Regions from separate parts of the Dermacoccus sp. BD5 genome, predicted to be linked through region 1. Evidence: predicted binding sites of a transcription regulator. Region 1 holds the regulator's gene; each other region holds the start of a gene.
What was found. The regulator HrcA, encoded in region 1, represses chaperone genes, less so after heat shock. The targets are predictions, from matches to a motif close to TTNGCACTCGNNNNNNNCGAGTGCNAA.
Positions count from the first base shown of each region.

Region 2: a site for HrcA is predicted at 1,439-1,465, ahead of groES (co-chaperone GroES). Genes of this name have one in related genera too.
Region 3: a site for HrcA is predicted at 3,956-3,982, ahead of groL (chaperonin GroEL). Genes of this name have one in related genera too.

Region 1 is NZ_JANJER010000011.1:77,911-83,936, forward strand. It holds gene ybeY (rRNA maturation RNase YbeY) at 1-495, opposite strand, end outside; gene NQ706_RS09825 (PhoH family protein) at 492-1,574, opposite strand; gene NQ706_RS09830 (16S rRNA (uracil(1498)-N(3))-methyltransferase) at 1,606-2,364, opposite strand; gene dnaJ (molecular chaperone DnaJ) at 2,368-3,501, opposite strand; gene hrcA (heat-inducible transcriptional repressor HrcA) at 3,566-4,588, opposite strand; gene NQ706_RS09845 (DUF3097 domain-containing protein) at 4,860-5,741, shown strand; gene NQ706_RS09850 (DUF4870 domain-containing protein) at 5,893-6,026, shown strand, end outside.
Region 2 is NZ_JANJER010000018.1:1,022-7,047, forward strand. It holds gene groL (chaperonin GroEL) at 1-805, opposite strand, end outside; gene groES (co-chaperone GroES) at 951-1,244, opposite strand; gene NQ706_RS11910 (THUMP-like domain-containing protein) at 1,536-2,795, shown strand; gene NQ706_RS11915 (hypothetical protein) at 3,110-3,880, shown strand; gene NQ706_RS11920 (glycoside hydrolase family 3 protein) at 3,937-5,781, opposite strand; gene tsaD (tRNA (adenosine(37)-N6)-threonylcarbamoyltransferase complex transferase subunit TsaD) at 5,778-6,026, opposite strand, start outside.
Region 3 is NZ_JANJER010000007.1:97,513-103,538, reverse strand. It holds gene NQ706_RS07265 (ABC transporter ATP-binding protein) at 1-227, opposite strand, end outside; gene modB (molybdate ABC transporter permease subunit) at 224-1,048, opposite strand; gene modA (molybdate ABC transporter substrate-binding protein) at 1,050-1,850, opposite strand; gene NQ706_RS07250 (SGNH/GDSL hydrolase family protein) at 1,918-2,793, opposite strand; gene NQ706_RS07245 (uracil-DNA glycosylase) at 2,790-3,464, opposite strand; gene NQ706_RS07240 (DUF3263 domain-containing protein) at 3,545-3,823, shown strand; gene groL (chaperonin GroEL) at 4,136-5,773, shown strand.

The DNA.
Region 1 (6,026 bases):
GGACGGCGGCGCGATGCGGATGGTGCCCGCCTCCGTGCTGCGCCCGCGGCTCGCGAGGTAGGTGAGCAGGATCGTGCGCTGCAGTTCGAACATCTCGACGCGCTCGTCCGGTTCGGCGTGGTCGTAGCCGAGCAGGTGCAGCACACCGTGGACGGTGAGCAGCAGCAGCTCCTCCATCGTGTCGTGACCGGCTGCGGCCGCCTGCGCGGCGGCGACGCTCGGGCACAGGACGATGTCGCCGAGCATGCCCTCCTGGGACGGCTCGCGCTCGCTGCCGGGCGTCAGCTCGTCCATCGGGAAGCTCATGACGTCCGTCGGGCCCGGCAGATCCATCCACTGCACGTGCAGCGTCTCCATCGCTGCCTCGTCGATGATGCGGATGCTCAGCTCGACGTTGGGGTGGACGAACATCGCGTCCATCGCATAGCGCGCGCAGTCGTGGATCTCGTCGAGCTCGACGTCGACGTCGGTCTCGTTGGCGATGTCGATCGTCATGCCGGCTGCCCCTCGCCGCCGGCGCGCGCCTCGCGGCGCTTCTTCGCCTCGGCGCGGCGACGCTCGGCTGCCGCGTCGTAGCGGCCGTAGGCGTCGACGATGTCGGAGACGAGGCGGTGACGCACGACGTCGCTCGAGTCGAGGTGGGCGAAGTGGACGTCGTCGATTCCGGTGAGCACGTCCTCGATGACCCGCAGGCCCGACGTCGTGCCACCCGGCAGGTCGACCTGCGTGACGTCACCCGTCACGACGATCTTCGAACCGAAGCCGAGGCGCGTGAGGAACATGCGCATCTGCTCGCTGCTCGTGTTCTGCGCCTCGTCGAGAATGATGAACGAGTCATTGAGCGTGCGCCCGCGCATGTACGCGAGCGGCGCGACCTCGATCGTGCCTGCGGCCATGAGCTTCGGGATCGAGTCGGGGTCGATCATGTCGTGCAGCGCGTCGTATAGCGGACGCAGATACGGGTCGATCTTGTCGTTGAGCGTGCCGGGCAGGAAGCCGAGGCGTTCACCGGCCTCGACGGCAGGGCGCGTCAGGATGATGCGGTTGACCTGCTTGGCCTGCAGCGCGGCGACCGCCTTCGCCATCGCCAGATACGTCTTGCCCGTACCGGCCAGGCCGATGCCGAAGACGATCGTGTTGCGGTCGATCGCGTCGACGTACTCCTTCTGCCCCAGCGTCTTCGGACGGATCGTGCGCCCGCGGCTGGAGATGATGTTCGTCGTCAGCACGTCGGCGGGGCGCTGCGCGTTCTTGCCGCGCAGCATGCCGATGGAGCGCTCGACGGCGTCACGGTTGATCTGGTGGCCCGCGTCGATCATCGTGAGCAGCTCACCGACGAGGGTCTCGACGATCGCCGCGTCCTCGCGCGGGCCGTCGATCGTCAGCTCGTTGCCGCGCGCAAAGACGAACAGGCGCGGGAAGGCGCGCTCGATCGTGCGCATCAGCTGATCCTGCGGCCCGAGCAACTGCACCATCACGACGTCGGGCGGGATGACGATGCGCGTCTGCTGCGAGGCAGCCTGGCCGTCAGGGTCGTGAGGGGTGCGCTCGGAGGGCGCGGAAGCGTCAGTCATCGTGTCTCCAGTCTAATGGTCGCTCGGGCGCTCAGACCCAGCGCGAGCGCGCGAGCAGGGCGGCGAGCGCCGCCGGGCCGGCCGACGACGAACGCAGCACGGTGGCGCCCATCCGCACCGGCGTCGCACCGGCCGCGACGAACGCGTCGAGCTCGGCGGGCGTGATGCCGCCCTCGGGGCCGACGACGAGCATCACGTCGCCGGCCGACGGCAGCTCGACCTGCGCCAGACTCGCCTCTGCGTCCTCGTGCAGGACGAGCGCGAGGCCGCCCTCCGCGACGGTGGCCGAGATCGCCTGCGCCGCAGCGTTCTTCGTCACGAGGTCACTGATGCGCGGGGGCGTCGCCCGTCGTGATTGTTTCGTGGCCGCCTCGGCCTGCGCCACCCATTTACGGCGGGCCTTCTCGGCGCGCTCACCCTTCCACTGCACGATGGAACGCTCCGCCTGCCACGGCACGACGGCATCGACGCCGAGCTCCGTCGACGCCTCCACCGCCTGCAGGTCGCGATCGCCCTTCGCGAGCGCCTGGACGAGCGTGAACGTCACCGCCGGCGGCGTCTCGCGCGTCACCTCCCGCACGTGCGCCGTCAGCTCGCCTTTCGTCGTCGCTGCGACCACGGCGTGCGCGACGAGGCCCTCGCCGTCGGCGAGCAGGATCTGCTCACCGACACCCATCCGCTTGACGGTGACGGCGTGGCGTCCCTCGTCACCCGCGAGCACGACCGGTGCACCCGGCGCCATGTCGTCGGACAGAGCGCCGGGTGCGACGAAGTAGAGGTGCGCGGTCACGCCTCAGCCCTTCCAGGCCTGACGCAGCTTGCCGAGCAGGCCCTGGTTGACGGGCTGGAACTTCGGCGCCGGCGAGTCCTCTCCGCGCGACTCGGCGAACTGACGCAGCAGGTCGGCCTGCTCGGCCGTCAGCTTGCTCGGGGTGCGCACGTTGGCGTGCACGAGCAGGTCGCCGCGGTTGTCGGTGCGCAGCCGGGTGACGCCGAGGCCCTTGAGGGTGATGACGTCGCCGGGCTGCGTGCCGGCCTTTATGTCGATGTCGCGCGAGCCGTCGAGCGTCTCGAACGGCACCGTGGCGCCGAGCGCCGCGGCCGACATCGGCAGCTCGAGCGAGCAGTGCAGATCGTCGCCCTGACGCTGGAACATCGGGTGCTTCTCGACGCGTACCTCGACGTACAGGTCACCGGCGGGGCCGCCGCCGGGGCCGACCTCGCCTTCACCGCGCAGCTGGATGCGCGTGCCGGTGTCGACGCCGGCGGGCACCTTGATCGTGATGGTGCGCGTGTCGCGCTTGCGGCCGTTGCCGTCGCACTCGAAGCACGGGCTGTCGATGATGTCGCCGTACCCCTGGCACGCGGTGCACGGACGCGACGTCAACACCTGGCCGAGGAAGCTGCGCTGCACCTGCTGCGTCTGCCCCGCACCGCCACACACGTCACACGTGTGCTTGCCCGTGCCGGGACGCGAACCGTCGCCATGACAGGTCGAGCAGACGACGGCCGTGTCGAACGTCAGCTCCTGCTCGCCGCCGAAGACGGCCGTGGCGAGTTGGATGTCGAGCGGCAGCAACGCGTCCTGGCCGTGCTGGACACGGCTGCGCGGGCCGCCGCCTCCCCCTGCGGCACCCCCCGTGAAGAACGCGTCCATGATGTCGCTGAAGCTGAACCCGGCGCCACCGAACCCGGCCCCGGCGCCACCGCCGGGCGCGTATGGGTCCACGCCCTGGTCGTAGGCCGCCTTCTTCTGCGGATCGCCGAGCACGTCGTAGGCCTGCCCGACGCGCTTGAACTCCTCGGCCGCCTCCGGGGAGGGGTTGACGTCGGGGTGCAGCTTGCGGGCCTTCTTGCGGTAGGCGCGCTTGATCTCCTCGACGGAGGCCTCACGCGTGACACCGAGTTCGGCGTAGTAGTCGTTCACGAGCATCCTTGCTTTCGACGGGTGAAGATTTCGTCACTCATGTGGTCGTGGTGCGCCCGAGCCATCACTGCTCGAGAAGTTCGGAGACGTAGCGGGCGACCGCTCGCACGTTCGCCATCGTCTGCGGATAGTCCATGCGGGTCGGGCCGAGCACACCGAGCGTCGCGACCGCGTCGCTGCCGTAGGCCGTCGTCACGAGCGAGGTCGACTCGAGGCCTGCGAAGTCGTTCTCGGCGCCGATGCGAACGGTCACCTCGTGCGTCGGATCGTCGTCGCGTGTGCTGATGAGGCGCATGAGGACGACGTGCTCCTCCAGCGCCTCGAGAACACGGCTGACGCTGAGGCCCGCGTCGTCGCGCAGCCCCGCACGCGCAAGGTTCGCCGTCCCCGCGAGCACGACACGCTCCTCCCGGTCCTCGGCGAACACCGCGGCGATCGTCGCGACGATCGTGTCGACGTCCGCACGCTGCCCCGGCTCGAACTCCGCGCCCAGCTCGGTCATGGCCGCGGCGGCCTCGGTGAGCAACCGCGCGCCGGAGACCTCGTTGACGCGCGCTCGCAGCGTCTGGACGAGGCGTTCGTCGTCGGCGGAGGCGACGGAGACGAGACGCTGCTCGATGCGGCCTGAGTCGAGGATGACGACGAGCGACAGGCGCCCCTCGGCGACCGGCACGAGCTCGATGTGCCGCACCCGTGAGCGCCGCAGCGACGGGTACTGCATGACGGCGGCCTGGTTCGTCAGCATCGCGAGCAGCCGGGCGGTGCGCTCGACGATGTCGTCGAGGTCGACGCTCTGACGCAAGAACGTCTCGATCGCGCGACGCTGTGTCGCGCTCAGCGGCCGCACCTGGCTGAGGCGGTCGACGAAGATGCGGTAGCCGGCATCGGTCGGCACGCGACCGGCCGAGGTGTGCGGCGCGGAGATGAGACCGGCGTCCTCGAGGGCGGCCATGTCATTGCGGATCGTCGCGGCGGAGACGCCGAGCTGATGACGTTCGAGCAACGCCTTCGAACCAACCGGTTCGGACGTCGCGACGTAGTCCTGCACGATGGCGCGCAGCACCTCGAGCCGCCGTTCGTCGCTCATGCGCTCACCTCCCGCGCCTCGATACCGTCCTTCGATCTGCAGTCCGTCCAAGGTTGGCACTCACGCCGAGCGAGTGCCAAATCATGCGGGGTGTGTTCGCCCACAGCGTCGCGGGCGATTCCCTCGCGCCGTCGTCCATCGTCCGTCGGTCGGCAGGCGCACTCTCCCCAGCCCTCGGCGACGCCGCGACGGGCGCCTGGCTGCGTCCGCGGCCATCGTTCTCGGCGCGCCTCGACGGCGGTTGTCGGTGGGCGGTTCTACCCTGATCGCCATGACCGACCGTTACGGCTCCGACGTCCTCTCCGGTGATTGGCGCGCGCCTCGACGCGGGCGTTCGCGCGAGGTGCCCGCTGAGCTCGACGTCGTCGTCGAGGACGCGCAGAGCGGGTACGTCGGCGCCGTCGTGCGCGTCGAGAAGTCGGGCGGGCAGCACGTCGTGTTCCTCGAGGACCGCTTCGGCAAGGCCCGCGGGTTTCCGCTCGGCGCCGGCTTCCTCATCGACGGCGAACCCGTGACGCTCGTCGCGCCCCGTCCCGCCGACGCCGCACGTCTCGACGAGCACCAGGCGCGGGCCGGGCGGACGGCGTCCGGTTCGCTCGCCGTCCCGGGGGCGAAGGCGCGCGTCGCGCTGGGTTCGCGCATCTTCGTCGAGGGTCGGCACGACGCCGAACTCGTCGAGAAGGTGTGGGGTGACGACCTGCGCATCGAGGGCGTCGTCGTCGAATACCTCGAGGGCGTCGACGATCTCGCGGCCGTCATCGGTGACTTCCGACCCGAGAAGGGACGCCGCCTCGGCATCCTCGTCGACCACCTCGTGCCCGGCACGAAGGAGGCACGAATCGTCGAGAAGGCACGCGCCCTGCCGCAGGCGCGCAACCACGTTCTCATCGTCGGCCACCCCTACGTCGACGTGTGGCAGTCCGTACGACCCGAGCGGCTCGGCTGGTCGAAGTGGCCCGTCATCCCCAAGGGGCAGTCGTGGAAGCACGGCATCCTCGCCGAGCTCGGCTGGCCGCACACGACACAGGCGGACGTCGCGCGCGGATGGAAGCAGATCCTCGGCACCGTGCGCACCTACGCCGACCTGCAACCCGAACTGCTCGGACGCGTCGAGGAGCTCATCGACTTCGTCACCGACCCCGCGCAGCAGTGAGACGCCGGGATGTCGCGGCGTGCGCCGACGTCATCCCCGGGATGGACGCCGGGGCCCGCGAATGTCGATCCCGCGGGGGATGCGCTGGGGACGCAGACACGGAATCATGGTGAGTGAACGAGAGCTTCACCCTTGGACACCAGGAGACGTCGTGAGCAACCCCCAGCAGTACCCCTACCCCGACGAGCGCACGCAGGGCCAAGGAGCCGGACGGCGGGCCAGCCCTGCGTACGGCGCCGAGCCGCCCGTCACCGGCCAGGGCCACCTCAGCGATGACGAGCGCGC
Region 2 (6,026 bases), on a different contig from region 1:
ACGTGCCGCGGATCTTGTTGACGACGAGGGTGGAGAGGGCCTCGCCCTCGATGTCCTCGGCGATGATGAGCAGCGGCTTGCCGGACTGCACGACCTTCTCGAGGACGGGCAGCAGGTCGGCGATGGCCGAGATCTTGCCCTGGTTGATGAGGATGTAGGCGTCCTCGAGGACGGCCTCCATGCGCTCGGGGTCGGTGACGAAGTACGGCGAGAGGTACCCCTTGTCGAACTGCATGCCCTCGGTGTACTCGAGCTTCGTCTCGGCGGTCGAGGACTCCTCGACGGTGATGACGCCGTCCTTGCCGACCTTCGCGAACGCCTCACCGATGAGGCCACCGATCGTCGCGTCCTGAGCGGACAGCGAGGCGACCTTGGCGTAGTCGTCCTGACCGTCGACGGGGCGCGCGTTGGCGAGCAGCTGGTCGTTGATGGCCGTGACGGCCTTGTCGATGCCGCGCTTCAGGCCGGACGGAGCAGCGCCCGCAGCGACGTTGCGCAGGCCCTCCTTGACGAGCGCCTGGGCGAGAACCGTCGCGGTCGTCGTACCGTCACCGGCGACGTCGTTCGTCTTGGTGGCGACCTCCTTGGCGAGCTGCGCGCCGAGGTTCTCGTACGGGTCCTCGAGCTCGACCTCGCGGGCGATCGTCACACCGTCGTTCGTGATCGTGGGGGCGCCCCACGCCTTGTCGATGACGACGTTGCGGCCCTTGGGGCCGAGCGTCACCTTGACGGCGTTGGCGAGCGCGTCGACACCGCGCTCGAGGGACTTGCGGGCGTCGTCGTTGAATTCAAGCGTCTTGGCCATGGTTCAACCTTTCGTTCGAAGGCGCCGCGCGGCGCGTGACGCGCGCAGCGGAAGAGTGTGGAATGCGAGTGAGCGGAAAGGACGAGCCCGGCCCGGCCGTCAGACCTGAGCCGGGCTCGTCGTCACCTGCTGGCTCGACGGATCGTCAGGAGACGACCGCGAGCACGTCGCGAGCGGAGAGGATGAGGTACTCGGTACCGGCGAACTTGACCTCGGTGCCGCCGTACTTCGAGTAGATGACCTTGTCGCCGACGGCGACGTCGACCGGAACGCGGTTGCCGTGGTCGTCGATGCGACCGGGGCCGACGGCGATGACCTCGCCCTCCTGCGGCTTCTCCTTGGCGGTGTCCGGGATGACGAGGCCGGAGGCCGTGGTCTGCTCGGCCTCGACGGCCTTGACGACGATGCGGTCTTCGAGCGGCTTGATGTTGACCGACACGGTAGGACCTTCCCTTTCGCAGACCGCCCGATCTTCTCGGGCGGGACGGATGCTTTCGTTCCCTGGCCACACCACCCACCGGTGGCGGTGTGGCATGCATGTGGGCCGATATCGCCTCGCCGTCGCGGGGGTCGAGGGATGAGCTCACTGGCACTACCCAGGGGTGAGTGCTGGAACCGAATCTAGTAACGCCGTTGGCACTCGGTCAAGCCGAGTGCCAACTCGTTTCCGATGTTCGCCCACAGCGCATCGAGGGCTGCTCCGAGGGCCCCCGATGACACAATGGCGGCCATGGATGCGAGCGTCGTGCACGAGTTGTTCACCGACGACGGACGCGCGCTGCTCGCCTCGCTCCCGCCCTACGAGGAGAAGAACGTCGTCATGCTGACGACGCGGCTGCGCGCCGCAGGGCACTCCCCCGAACTCGTCGCCGCCGCGCTCACCCAGTCCCGGCTGCAGGCCAGGGCCGTCGACAAGTTCGGTGATGCGGCGGCGGCGATGTTCTTCACCCCCGACGCCCTCGAACAGGCCACGCGCGCACCCATCGCCCGTCTGCACGCGCAGCGGTTCCTCGACGCCGGGGCGAGCCTCGTCATCGACGGTGGCTGCGGAATCGGTTCCGACGCCGTCGGACTCGCGCGAGCCGGGCTCGACGTCATCGGCGTCGAAGCGGATCCGGAAACCGCGGCCCTGGCCGCCCAGAACCTCGCGTCGTTTCCCGGCAGTCGCGTCGTCACGGGGCGGGTCGAGGATGTCGCGGCTTCGCTCGACCAAGCCGGGGCCGCCTGGTGGTTCGACCCGGCACGCCGCACGCCCGGCGTCGCCGACATCCGCGGGCGCACGAAGCGCACGTTCTCCCTCGCGGCGCTGACGCCGACCTGGGATCTGATCCAGCACGTCGCGGCTGCCGCCCCCGCGGCAGGCGCCAAGCTCTCGCCGAGCCTGGCCCATCACGACGTACCGAGCGGTTGCGAGGTCGAGTTCGTCTCCTACGCCGGCGACGTCGTGGAGGCGAGCGTGTGGTGGGGCGCCGCCGTCCGTGACGTCGGCAGAACTGCGACGATCGTGCGCCCCCGACCGGGCGGCTCGAGGTCGTCCGGCGATCGCGTCCCGCCCGACGTCCTGCACGTCATCGAGGCCGACTTCAACGGCATCGACGCCGCGCCCGCAAGCCGCGCGTCACTCGGACCGTACTTCTACGAGGCCGACAAGGCGTTGACGCGCAGCGGCCTCGTCGGGGCGCTGCTCGACGCCACGGGCGGCCACGAGTTCACGCCCGGACACGGCTACGTCACGGCCGATGCGCTCGTCGACATCGGGCTGCTGGGGCGCGCCTACCGCGTGCTCGACTCCGTGCCGCTGCACGAGAAGACGCTGCGCGCCTACCTGCGCGAACGCGCCGTCGGGCGCCTCACGATCAAGAAACGGGACGTGGACGTCGACGCCGACGCGCTGCGCCGCTCGCTCAAGCTCAAGGGCTCGAACGCCCTGACGGTCGTGCTCGTGACGCTCGACGGCGAGCGCCTGGCACTCGTCGTCGAACCGCTGTGACGCTCGCCGCCCCGCTTCCCTGACGCCCCGCCCCATGACGCATCCGTGAGATCGAGCGATGTGGGCGAATTCGAGCCCCCCAGCGCTCGGACTCTCCCGTATCGCTCGATCTCGAGGATGGGGCGTGCGAACCGTGACCTGACCGAGATCCACGCCCCAGCTCGGACGCACTCGGGCCGTCGATACTGACGAACATGCAAACGTCCGAGGCGGGCGCCCTCTCCGAAGACTCGACGCCTGTGCCACCTGCTCCTGCCGAAACCACAGGCCGACGACCGTCCGCGCCCGGGCGCAGCGGCACGGCTACCTGGCTGATGAGCATCGCTCTCATCCTCTGGGCAGTGTGGGCCGTCAGCATCCTCGCCTCGCCGATGCGTTCCGGCAGTGTGGCCGACGCGGCCAGCGCCCTGCAGCGGCACGACGACGTGCACTGGCTCGTCGTGCAGCGCCCCTCCGACGACGGCCCGAGCGGTCACTTCACGCCGGGCCTCGCCGACCCCCTCTCCCAGGAATGGCAGGATTCGCGTTTCACGACCCCGCGCGAGAACGGTGGCGACGGCGCGGGCACGCTCTCGTCGACGCAGGAGCAGCAGATCGCCTGGAGCGACAGCTCGGGGCTGCACGTGACGCGCGACTTCAGCGTCACCGGCTGGCGCACCGCCGAGGACGGCTGGCCCGACCCCGCGTCCAGCCCGTCGGCCGCCCTCTACCGATCGCTCGCGGCCCAGGCTGCGTCGACGCGCGTCACGACGGTCCGCGCGCTCACGCCGCTGGGCACGATCAGCTACGCCGACGGCTCGGGCACCGTCGAGACCTACGGGGTCGTCATGCTGCTCAGCGTGCTGATCGCGCTGGGATCGCTGTACGCCCGCCAGCCCCGTTTCGGCACCCGTTGGAGCTGGTTCTGGATCTTCGGCTGCCCCATGGGCGTCGGCCTCGTGTGGTACCTGATGCGCGAGGGGTGGTTCGGCCGTTCCACGGCCCCTGCGCCCGATCAGCGACGTTCAGGCTTCGCCGGCTTCGCGGCGTTCGTCGGCATCAGCTGGGTGCTCGGTTCGCTCGTGCATGCTTGGCTGTTTCGCTGACGCCGTGTCAGCGGGCTCGCGCACGGGGCATGACGGTCCGCCGGAAGGCGGCACGCTCATCGACAGGCTGCAGAGCCCACCCCGTCCTTGCCGACGGCGACGGGCAGCGTCCCGCCGGCCTTGGCCTTGCCGGTCAGGACGTCCGCGAGCGCCGCGAACGTCGGCTGCGTCGAACCGTAGGCCGCGAGCCCGACGGTGTCGGAGCCGCGCAGAGCGAGCGGGTAGGGCGTGTCGAGGGCGATCTGCACGCCGCTGTCTCCGGCCTTGATCACTCCTGACGTGCCGGGCGACGTCGCCTCCGCTCCCCCGCCGGCGGACGATTCGCCGGCGTTGTACACGCCCCCTTCGAGCAGGTTCACCCGCGTGCCCTGCAGTCCGACGTCGACGCCACGGGCCTTCAGCTCCTTCGTCAGCGTCGCTCGATGTTCCGCCGTCCCCCCTTCGACCCGCACACGGCTCCCGACGAGGTCACGCCCGCAGCGCCCGCCGAGCTGGGTGATCGACGCCTTCGCGAGACGGCGCGCGTCGTCGTCATGGGAACCGCGCACCGACGCGTCGGGCGCACTGACGTGCTGGTGCCGCGTCGTCGCGACGATGCGCGCGGCGGATTTGATGAGCCGCTGGCGCGTCAGTGCTCCTGAGGCGACGGCCTTCTCGATCGCGCTCACCGACGCGCTCGCGTCGGCGGGCATGAGCACGACATCGGCTCCGGCCTCGAGCGCCGACACCGCTGCAGCGCCGCCGCGATCGAACTTCTTGACGATCGCGCCCATGTTCATGCCGTCGGTGACGATGAGCCCCTTGAACCCGAGCTTGTCGCGCAACTGGCCCGTGAGCACCTTCGGCGAGAGCGTGCTCGGCACGTTGGGGTCGACGTCCTTGACGACGATGTGCGCCGTCATGATGGCGGGCACGCCGGCCTTGCTCGCCGAGGCGAACGGCACCCAGTCGCGCTTCATGAGCTGCTCGACCGACTGAGCCTGGACGGCGTAGTCGACATGCGTGTCCGTCGTCACCGAGCCGTGGCCCGGAAAGTGTTTGATGACGGGCACGATGCCGGCCTGCTGGTAACCGGCGACCTGCGCGTTGACAGCTCGCGCGACGCGCTGCGGGTCGCTGCTCGGCGAGCGCACGCCGATCGTCGGGTCGCTCGGGCCGACAGTGACGTCCGCGTCGGGCGCGAAGTTCATCGTCACGCCGAGCGAACGCAGCTCCTGGCCTTCGTCCTTGGCGAGCTGCGTCGCGAGCGCCGCATCGTCGGCGGCGCCGTAGGCCATCGCACCCGGCAGCGGGGTGACGCCGGAGGTGATGCGGGTGACCGGACCGCCCTCCTGATCGATGCCGATGACGGCCGGCCACGACCGTCCGCTCTCCTTGACGGCGCCCTGCACCGCTTTCGTGACGGCCGGCAAGCCCGCTGACTCGTCCGTGGGGTTGCTCGGCACGTTGTCGCCCATGATGATGACCCCGCCGAGGCCATTGCGACGCACTGCATCGGCGGCCGCCTGCGGGCTCGTGCCCTGGTAGTACCCGACGATGACCTGCCCGGCGAGCTGCTTCGTCGTCAGCTTCGAGACGTCACCCGTAGCGGCGTCGAGCTCTGCCTGTGTCGGCAGGCCTGTGTCGGCCTGGGTGCGATTTCCGTCAGCCGGCGCCGATGCGCCGGCCGAACCGGACGCCTTCGACGATGCCGACGATCCGGACGATGACGCGGGCTTGCCGTCGTCCGACGAACTGCACGAGGCGAGCGTCATCGACAACGTTGCGGCGGCGACGACCGTCAGGCGGACGCGGCGTCGGCGGGGCGCGAGTCGGGCCTGGTCGGCGGCGAGAGCGACGCCCGCGGGGGCGACGTCAGGCGTGCCGGTAACAGGGGTGGTTGCGGGGGTGCGCGGGGTCATCCCATCACCTGTCCGATCGGCATGGAGGAGTCGGCGGGCACGGCGAGCGTCGACGGTGCGATGCCCTTCGCGACGAGGTGCGCGCCGAGCGTCGCGACCATCGCGCCGTTGTCGGTGCACAGGCTCAGTTTCGGCACGCGGATCGAGATGCCCGCCGACGTGCAACGCTGCTCGAGCACCGTGCGAAGCCGCGAGTTGGCCGAGACGCCCCCGCCGACCATGAGGTTGTCGCACTCGTAGTCGCG
Region 3 (6,026 bases), on a different contig from region 1:
GCTTCCCCGACGCGCAGCTCACCGCTCGTGAGATGTTCGAGGCCGCTGATGCCGGCCACGAGCGTCGACTTGCCGCTGCCGTTGGGGCCGAGCACCCCGAGCACCTCGCCGGGGGCGCACGTGAACGCGGCCTCGAGCTCGAACGAGCCGCGCCGCATCGTGCCGGCGAAGCTCAGCCCCTCCGGTTCGGGCGTCTCAGGCGGTTCGGGCGAGAAAGGCGGGTTCATCGCGCACCGCTCCAGCGTCCGCGCAGCAGGGCGAGCACGACGAGGCAGATGCCGAGCATGAGGGCCGCGAGGGCGGTGGCGGCGTCCTGACTGATGTCGAGCGCCTGATACACCGCGAGGGGGCCTGTTTGGGTCGTGCCGGGGAAGCTGCCGGCGAAGGTCATCGTCGCCCCGAACTCACCGAGAGCGCGTGCCCAGGAGAGCGTCAACCCCGCGAGCAGGCCCGGCGCCGCCATCGGGATGAGGACGCGGCGCAGCGTGTACCAGCGGCTCGCGCCGAGCGCGGTGGCGGTGCGCGCCCACCGCGCGTCGATGCCGCGGAACGCGCCTTCGGCGGCGACGACGAAGAACGGCATCGCGACGAACGTCTCGGCGAGCACGACGCGCACCCACGAGTAGGGCAGCGACGTGCCGAAGGTGTCTTGCAGTACCGTGCCGATGAGGCCGCCGCGCCCCCACGCGTCGAGCAGGGCGACACCGGCGACGACGGGCGGCAGCACGAGGGGGACCGTGACGAACGCCCGCAGCCACGCGGCGGCACGCCCCCGCAGGCGTGAGAGCCACCAGGCGAGAGGGGTGCCGAACAGTGCGGACAGGGCTGCCGTCGTCGTCGTGGTGCGAAGCGACAGCAGGAGAGCGTCGCGTGTGCCGGCGGTCTGCAGGTCGGCGGCGAAGTGCGACCAGCGCACCTCCAGCAGGAGCGCAACGAGCGGGACGACGACGAACGCGACCGCGACCGCTGCGAACACCCCGAGCACCACACCGCCGGCATCGGGGGCGCGGCGGGTGGGGCTCGTTCTGCTGGCGCTGGGGGCGCTCACGTCAGCTCGGCGAGCCGAACCCGGCGTCGCTCAGCACCTTGCGGCCCTCGGCGCCGGTGATGAGCTGCACGAACTGCTTGGCGTACTCGTTGTCGCTCCACGTCGCGATCGGCAGCGTCGTCTTGACGTTCGAGCCGGACGCGATATCGACGCCCGTCACCTTGTCACCGGCGGCCTTGACGTCCGTGCGGTACACGACGGCGGCGTCCGCGTCACCGGAGGAGACCTTCGCGAGCGTCGACTTCACGTTCTGCTCGTAACTGACGACGTGCGCGTGGACGTTCGCCTTCGTCAGCGCTTTGCCGGCGGCGCGACCGCACGGCACGGTCTTGGCACACAGCACGGTGTTGACCTTCGCGAGGCTCGCGAGGTCGGAGACGTGGCCCGGGTTGCCCTTGGGCGTCGCGATCTCGAGTTCGTTCGTCGCGAAGTCGGTCCAGGTCTTGCCCTGCGTGATGTCGATCGGCATCGTCTTCGGCGTCGTCGTGTCGGCCATGGCGACGACGTCCGCCGGTGCACCACCCTTGAGCTGGCGCGCGATGTCCTGGCTGCCTGCGAAGCTCATCTTGATCTCGACGCCGGGGTGGTTCTTCTCGAAGTCCTCGGCGAGCTTGGTGAAGCTCTCGGTGAGCGAGGCCGCGGCGAGGACGGTGATGGTCTTGCTCGAGCTCGCCGTGGCCGAGGAGCTGCCGGCGGCGTTCGAGCCCGACGAGTTCGTGCTGCTCGACCCGCCGCAGCCGGACAGACCCAGCACGGCGGCGGATGCGGTGGCGGCGGTCGCCGTCGTGAGGGAACGATTCATCCTCGTGGCCTTCTGTCTCTCGGTGGGCTGATCGGATCGGTTCTCGGGGCGAGGACGCCGGGGGTGGTCAGGCCCGTCGGAACAGCTCGGCGGCGACGCTCGGGTCGATCGGCATGGGGTGGGGGCGTTTCGCCTCACGCCCGTCACCCGAGCTCGTGCCGCGCAGGCGGCGTTCGATCCACGGGCCGAAGTATTCCTTCGACCACTCGGCGTTCTCTGCCAGGCGCTGTCGGGCGGGCTTCGGTTCGAGCGGCGGGAGCAGGTCGAGCCAGTCGCCCTCGGTCGGCAGGCCCAGCGTCCACGCCGCCTGCTGCGCGACACGGCGGTGGCCCTCGGGGGACAGGTGCAGGCGGTCGGCACCCCACATGCGCATGTCCCGCAGTGCACGCATGCCCCACACGTCGAGCACGTAGCAGTCGTGCCGCTGCGCGATGCCCCACAGGTTCGCGATGTGCCAGCTGATGCGCGGTCGCAAGCGGGCCATGATCTTCGAACCCGTGGGGTTGACCATCGTCGCGAGCATGACGTCGGCCCCGGCGTCCTTGAGGCGGACGACGGCGGCCTCGAGCTGATCGGCGACGTCGTCGAGGTCGACGTTCGGGCGCATGATGTCGTTGCCGCCGCCGACCATGCTGACGAGGTTGGGCTGCATCGCGAGCGCGGCGTCGAGCTGCGGGCCGACGACGTCGGCGAGCAGCTTGCCCCGGATCGCTAGGTTCGCGTACTCGAATCCGTGCCCCGCGCCGTCGGCGACCTGAGCGAGGTCGACGGCGAGCCGGTCGGCCCAGCCGAGGTAGGCGTCGTCCTGACGCGGGTCGGGGTCGCTCATGCCCTCGGTGAAGGAGTCACCGATGGCGACATAGCGTCGCCACGTCCGCTCGTGGCCGCTGCGGGCCGCGGGCGCCTCGTCGGAGGAATGGGTGTCGGGGGTCGTGTCTGTCACGGGATGCGCCAATCGATCGTGTGCGTGCCGAGTTCTTCGAGCAGGGCGTTAGTGCGGCTGAACGGCTTGCTGCCGAAGAAGCCGCTGCGGGCCGACAACGGTGAGGGGTGGGCCGACTCGACGGTCGGCGTGTCGCCGAGATGCGGCGCGAGTGAGCGCGCGTCGCGCCCCCACAGGATGGCAACGAGGGGCTGATCGCGCGCGACGAGCGCGTTGATCGCCGTCGCGGTGACGTGCTCCCAGCCCTTGCCGCGATGGCTCGCCGGCTTGCCGGGCTGCACCGTCAGGACGCGGTTGAGCAGCAGCACCCCCTGATCGGTCCACGCCGACAGGTCACCGTGCTCGGGCGGGGTGAGACCGAGGTCGTCGTGCAGTTCGGTGTAGATGTTCGCGAGGCTGCGGGGGATGGGCCGCACGTCGGGTGCGACGGCGAAGCTCAGGCCGATCGGGTGCCCGGGCGTGGGGTACGGATCCTGGCCGACGACGAGGACGCGCACCTCGTCGAACGGCTGCGTGAACGCGCGCAGCACGGCGTCGCCCGCAGGCAGGTAGCCGCGCCCCGCGGCCACCTCGTCACGCAGGAACGCCCCCGCGGCGGCGATGTGCTCGGCGGCGGGCGCGAGGGGTTCGACCCAGCTCGGGTGGACGAGTTCGTCGTACGGACGAGGCATGCGTCCAACCTATCGCGCGGGTCTGACAACCCGCCCCGAGCGCGGTTTGAACGGGCCGGGCGGCCCCGTATCCTGAGCGGATGGCCATGATCGAGACCCCCGCGGGTGCCCACGTGCCCGGTGACGCCGACGCGCCCGGGCTGAGCGAGCGCGACCGTGCGATGCTCGCCTTCGAACGCGAGTGGTGGAAGCTGCCCGGCGCCAAGGAAGCGGCGATCAAGGAGCGCTTCGGGCTGACGAGCACGCAGTACTACCAGCAGCTCAACAAGCTCGCCGACACCGAGGCGGCGCTCGCCGCGGATCCGTTGCTCGTCAAGCGGATCCAGCGACGCCGCGCGGGGCGTCGACGCACCGTCTGAACCGCGGCTCAGCGCGCCGCCACGTCCCCGCATGTCGCCGCTCTCGTGGCGCCGCAGCCCATCTTGGCAGCCGCACGACAGACGTCGGGGTGCCGCTATGAGCGAACAACACGCGGGTGCGTGCGCGGAGGGTTTGCACTCGGTGGGGGCGAGTGCTAATCATGGGGTTAGCACTCTGATCGTGAGAGTGACAAAAGCCTGACTGCAGCAGTGAGGGTTCGGGGCGCGCCGACATGACCGGCGCGTGATCGGGCCCGTCCGTCGCGGGCGCTGATGTGGTCGATCCGAACGTCACGTGGAGGAACCACAGCCATGGCCAAGACCATTGCTTTCGACGAGGAGGCCCGTCGCGGCCTCGAGCGCGGCATGAACACGCTCGCCGACGCCGTGAAGGTGACCCTCGGCCCCAAGGGCCGCAACGTCGTGCTGGAGAAGAAGTGGGGCGCCCCCACGATCACCAACGACGGTGTCTCGATCGCCAAGGAGATCGAGCTCGAGGACCCGTACGAGAAGATCGGCGCCGAGCTCGTCAAGGAAGTTGCGAAGAAGACCGACGACGTCGCCGGTGACGGCACGACGACGGCCACCGTCCTCGCCCAGGCGATGGTGCGCGAGGGTCTGCGCAACGTCGCGGCCGGCGCGAACCCGATGGCGCTGAAGCGCGGCATCCAGACGGCCGTCGACGCCGTCAGCAAGCAGCTGCTCGAGCACGCCCAGGAGATCGAGACCAAGGAGCAGATCGCTGCGACCGCGTCCATCTCCGCCGCTGACCCGCAGATCGGTGAGCTCATCGCCGAGGCGATGGACAAGGTCGGCAAGGAAGGCGTCATCACGGTCGAGGAGTCGAACACGTTCGGCCTCGACCTCGAGCTGACCGAGGGCATGCGCTTCGACAAGGGCTACATCTCGGGCTACTTCGTCACCGACACCGAGCGCATGGAGGCCGTCCTCGACGACCCGTACATCCTCATCGTCAACTCGAAGATCTCGAACATCAAGGACCTGCTGCCCGTCCTGGAGAAGGTCATGCAGTCCGGCAAGCCCCTCGCGATCATCGCCGAGGACGTCGAGGGCGAGGCCCTGTCGACGCTCGTCGTCAACAAGATCCGCGGCACGTTCAAGGCCGTCGCCGTCAAGGCTCCCGGCTTCGGCGACCGCCGCAAGGCGATGCTCGGTGACATCGCTATCCTCACGGGCGGCCAGGTCGTCTCCGAGGAGGTCGGCCTCAAGCTCGAGTCGACCGAGCTCGACATGCTCGGCCGCGCCCGCAAGATCGTCGTGACGAAGGATGAGACGACGATCGTCGAAGGTGCTGGCGACGACGAGCAGATCAAGGGCCGCGTGGCGCAGATCCGCGCCGAGATCGAGAACTCCGACTCCGACTACGACCGCGAGAAGCTGCAGGAGCGCCTCGCGAAGCTCGCCGGCGGCGTCGCCGTCATCAAGGCGGGTGCCGCGACGGAGGTCGAGCTCAAGGAGCGCAAGCACCGCATCGAGGACGCTGTGCGCAACGCGAAGGCAGCCGTCGAGGAGGGCATCGTTGCCGGTGGTGGCGTCGCGCTCATCCAGGCGACGAAGGACGCCGAGTCGGCCTTCTCCGCTCTCGAGGGCGACGAGGCGACGGGTGCGAACATCGTTCGCGTCGCTGCCGAGGCTCCGCTCAAGCAGATCTCGACGAACGCGGGCCTCGAGCCGGGCGTCATCGTCGAGAAGGTGCGCTCGCTTCCCGCCGGTCAGGGTCTGAACGCTGCGAGCGGTGAGTACGTCGACATGATCGCCTCGGGCATCATCGACCCGGCGAAGGTGACGCGTTCGGCGCTGGAGAACGCTGCGTCCATCGCGGCGCTGTTCCTCACGACCGAGGCCGTCATCGCTGACAAGCCGGAGAAGAACGCCGGCGCTGACGCTGCGGCGGGCATGGACGGTGGCATGGGCGGTATGGGCTTCTGACAAAAGCACGTACGCCACGGCTGGCGCCCCCCGAGCGAATGCGAGGACGGGGGCCGGCCGGAGCGGAGTGTGAGGAAGAAGCCCGAGAGAGCATGGGCTTCTGAGAAAGCGCGCCTCCACGGGCTGACGCCCGCCTGAGTGAATGCTCGGGCGGGCGTCAGCCTTTTGTCGTCCAGGGAGCACTTCCTCTCGCGATGTTGCCCGGGTATCGGGCGTGACGCGCCTCGAATCGCGGGCAACATCGAGGCGGTTG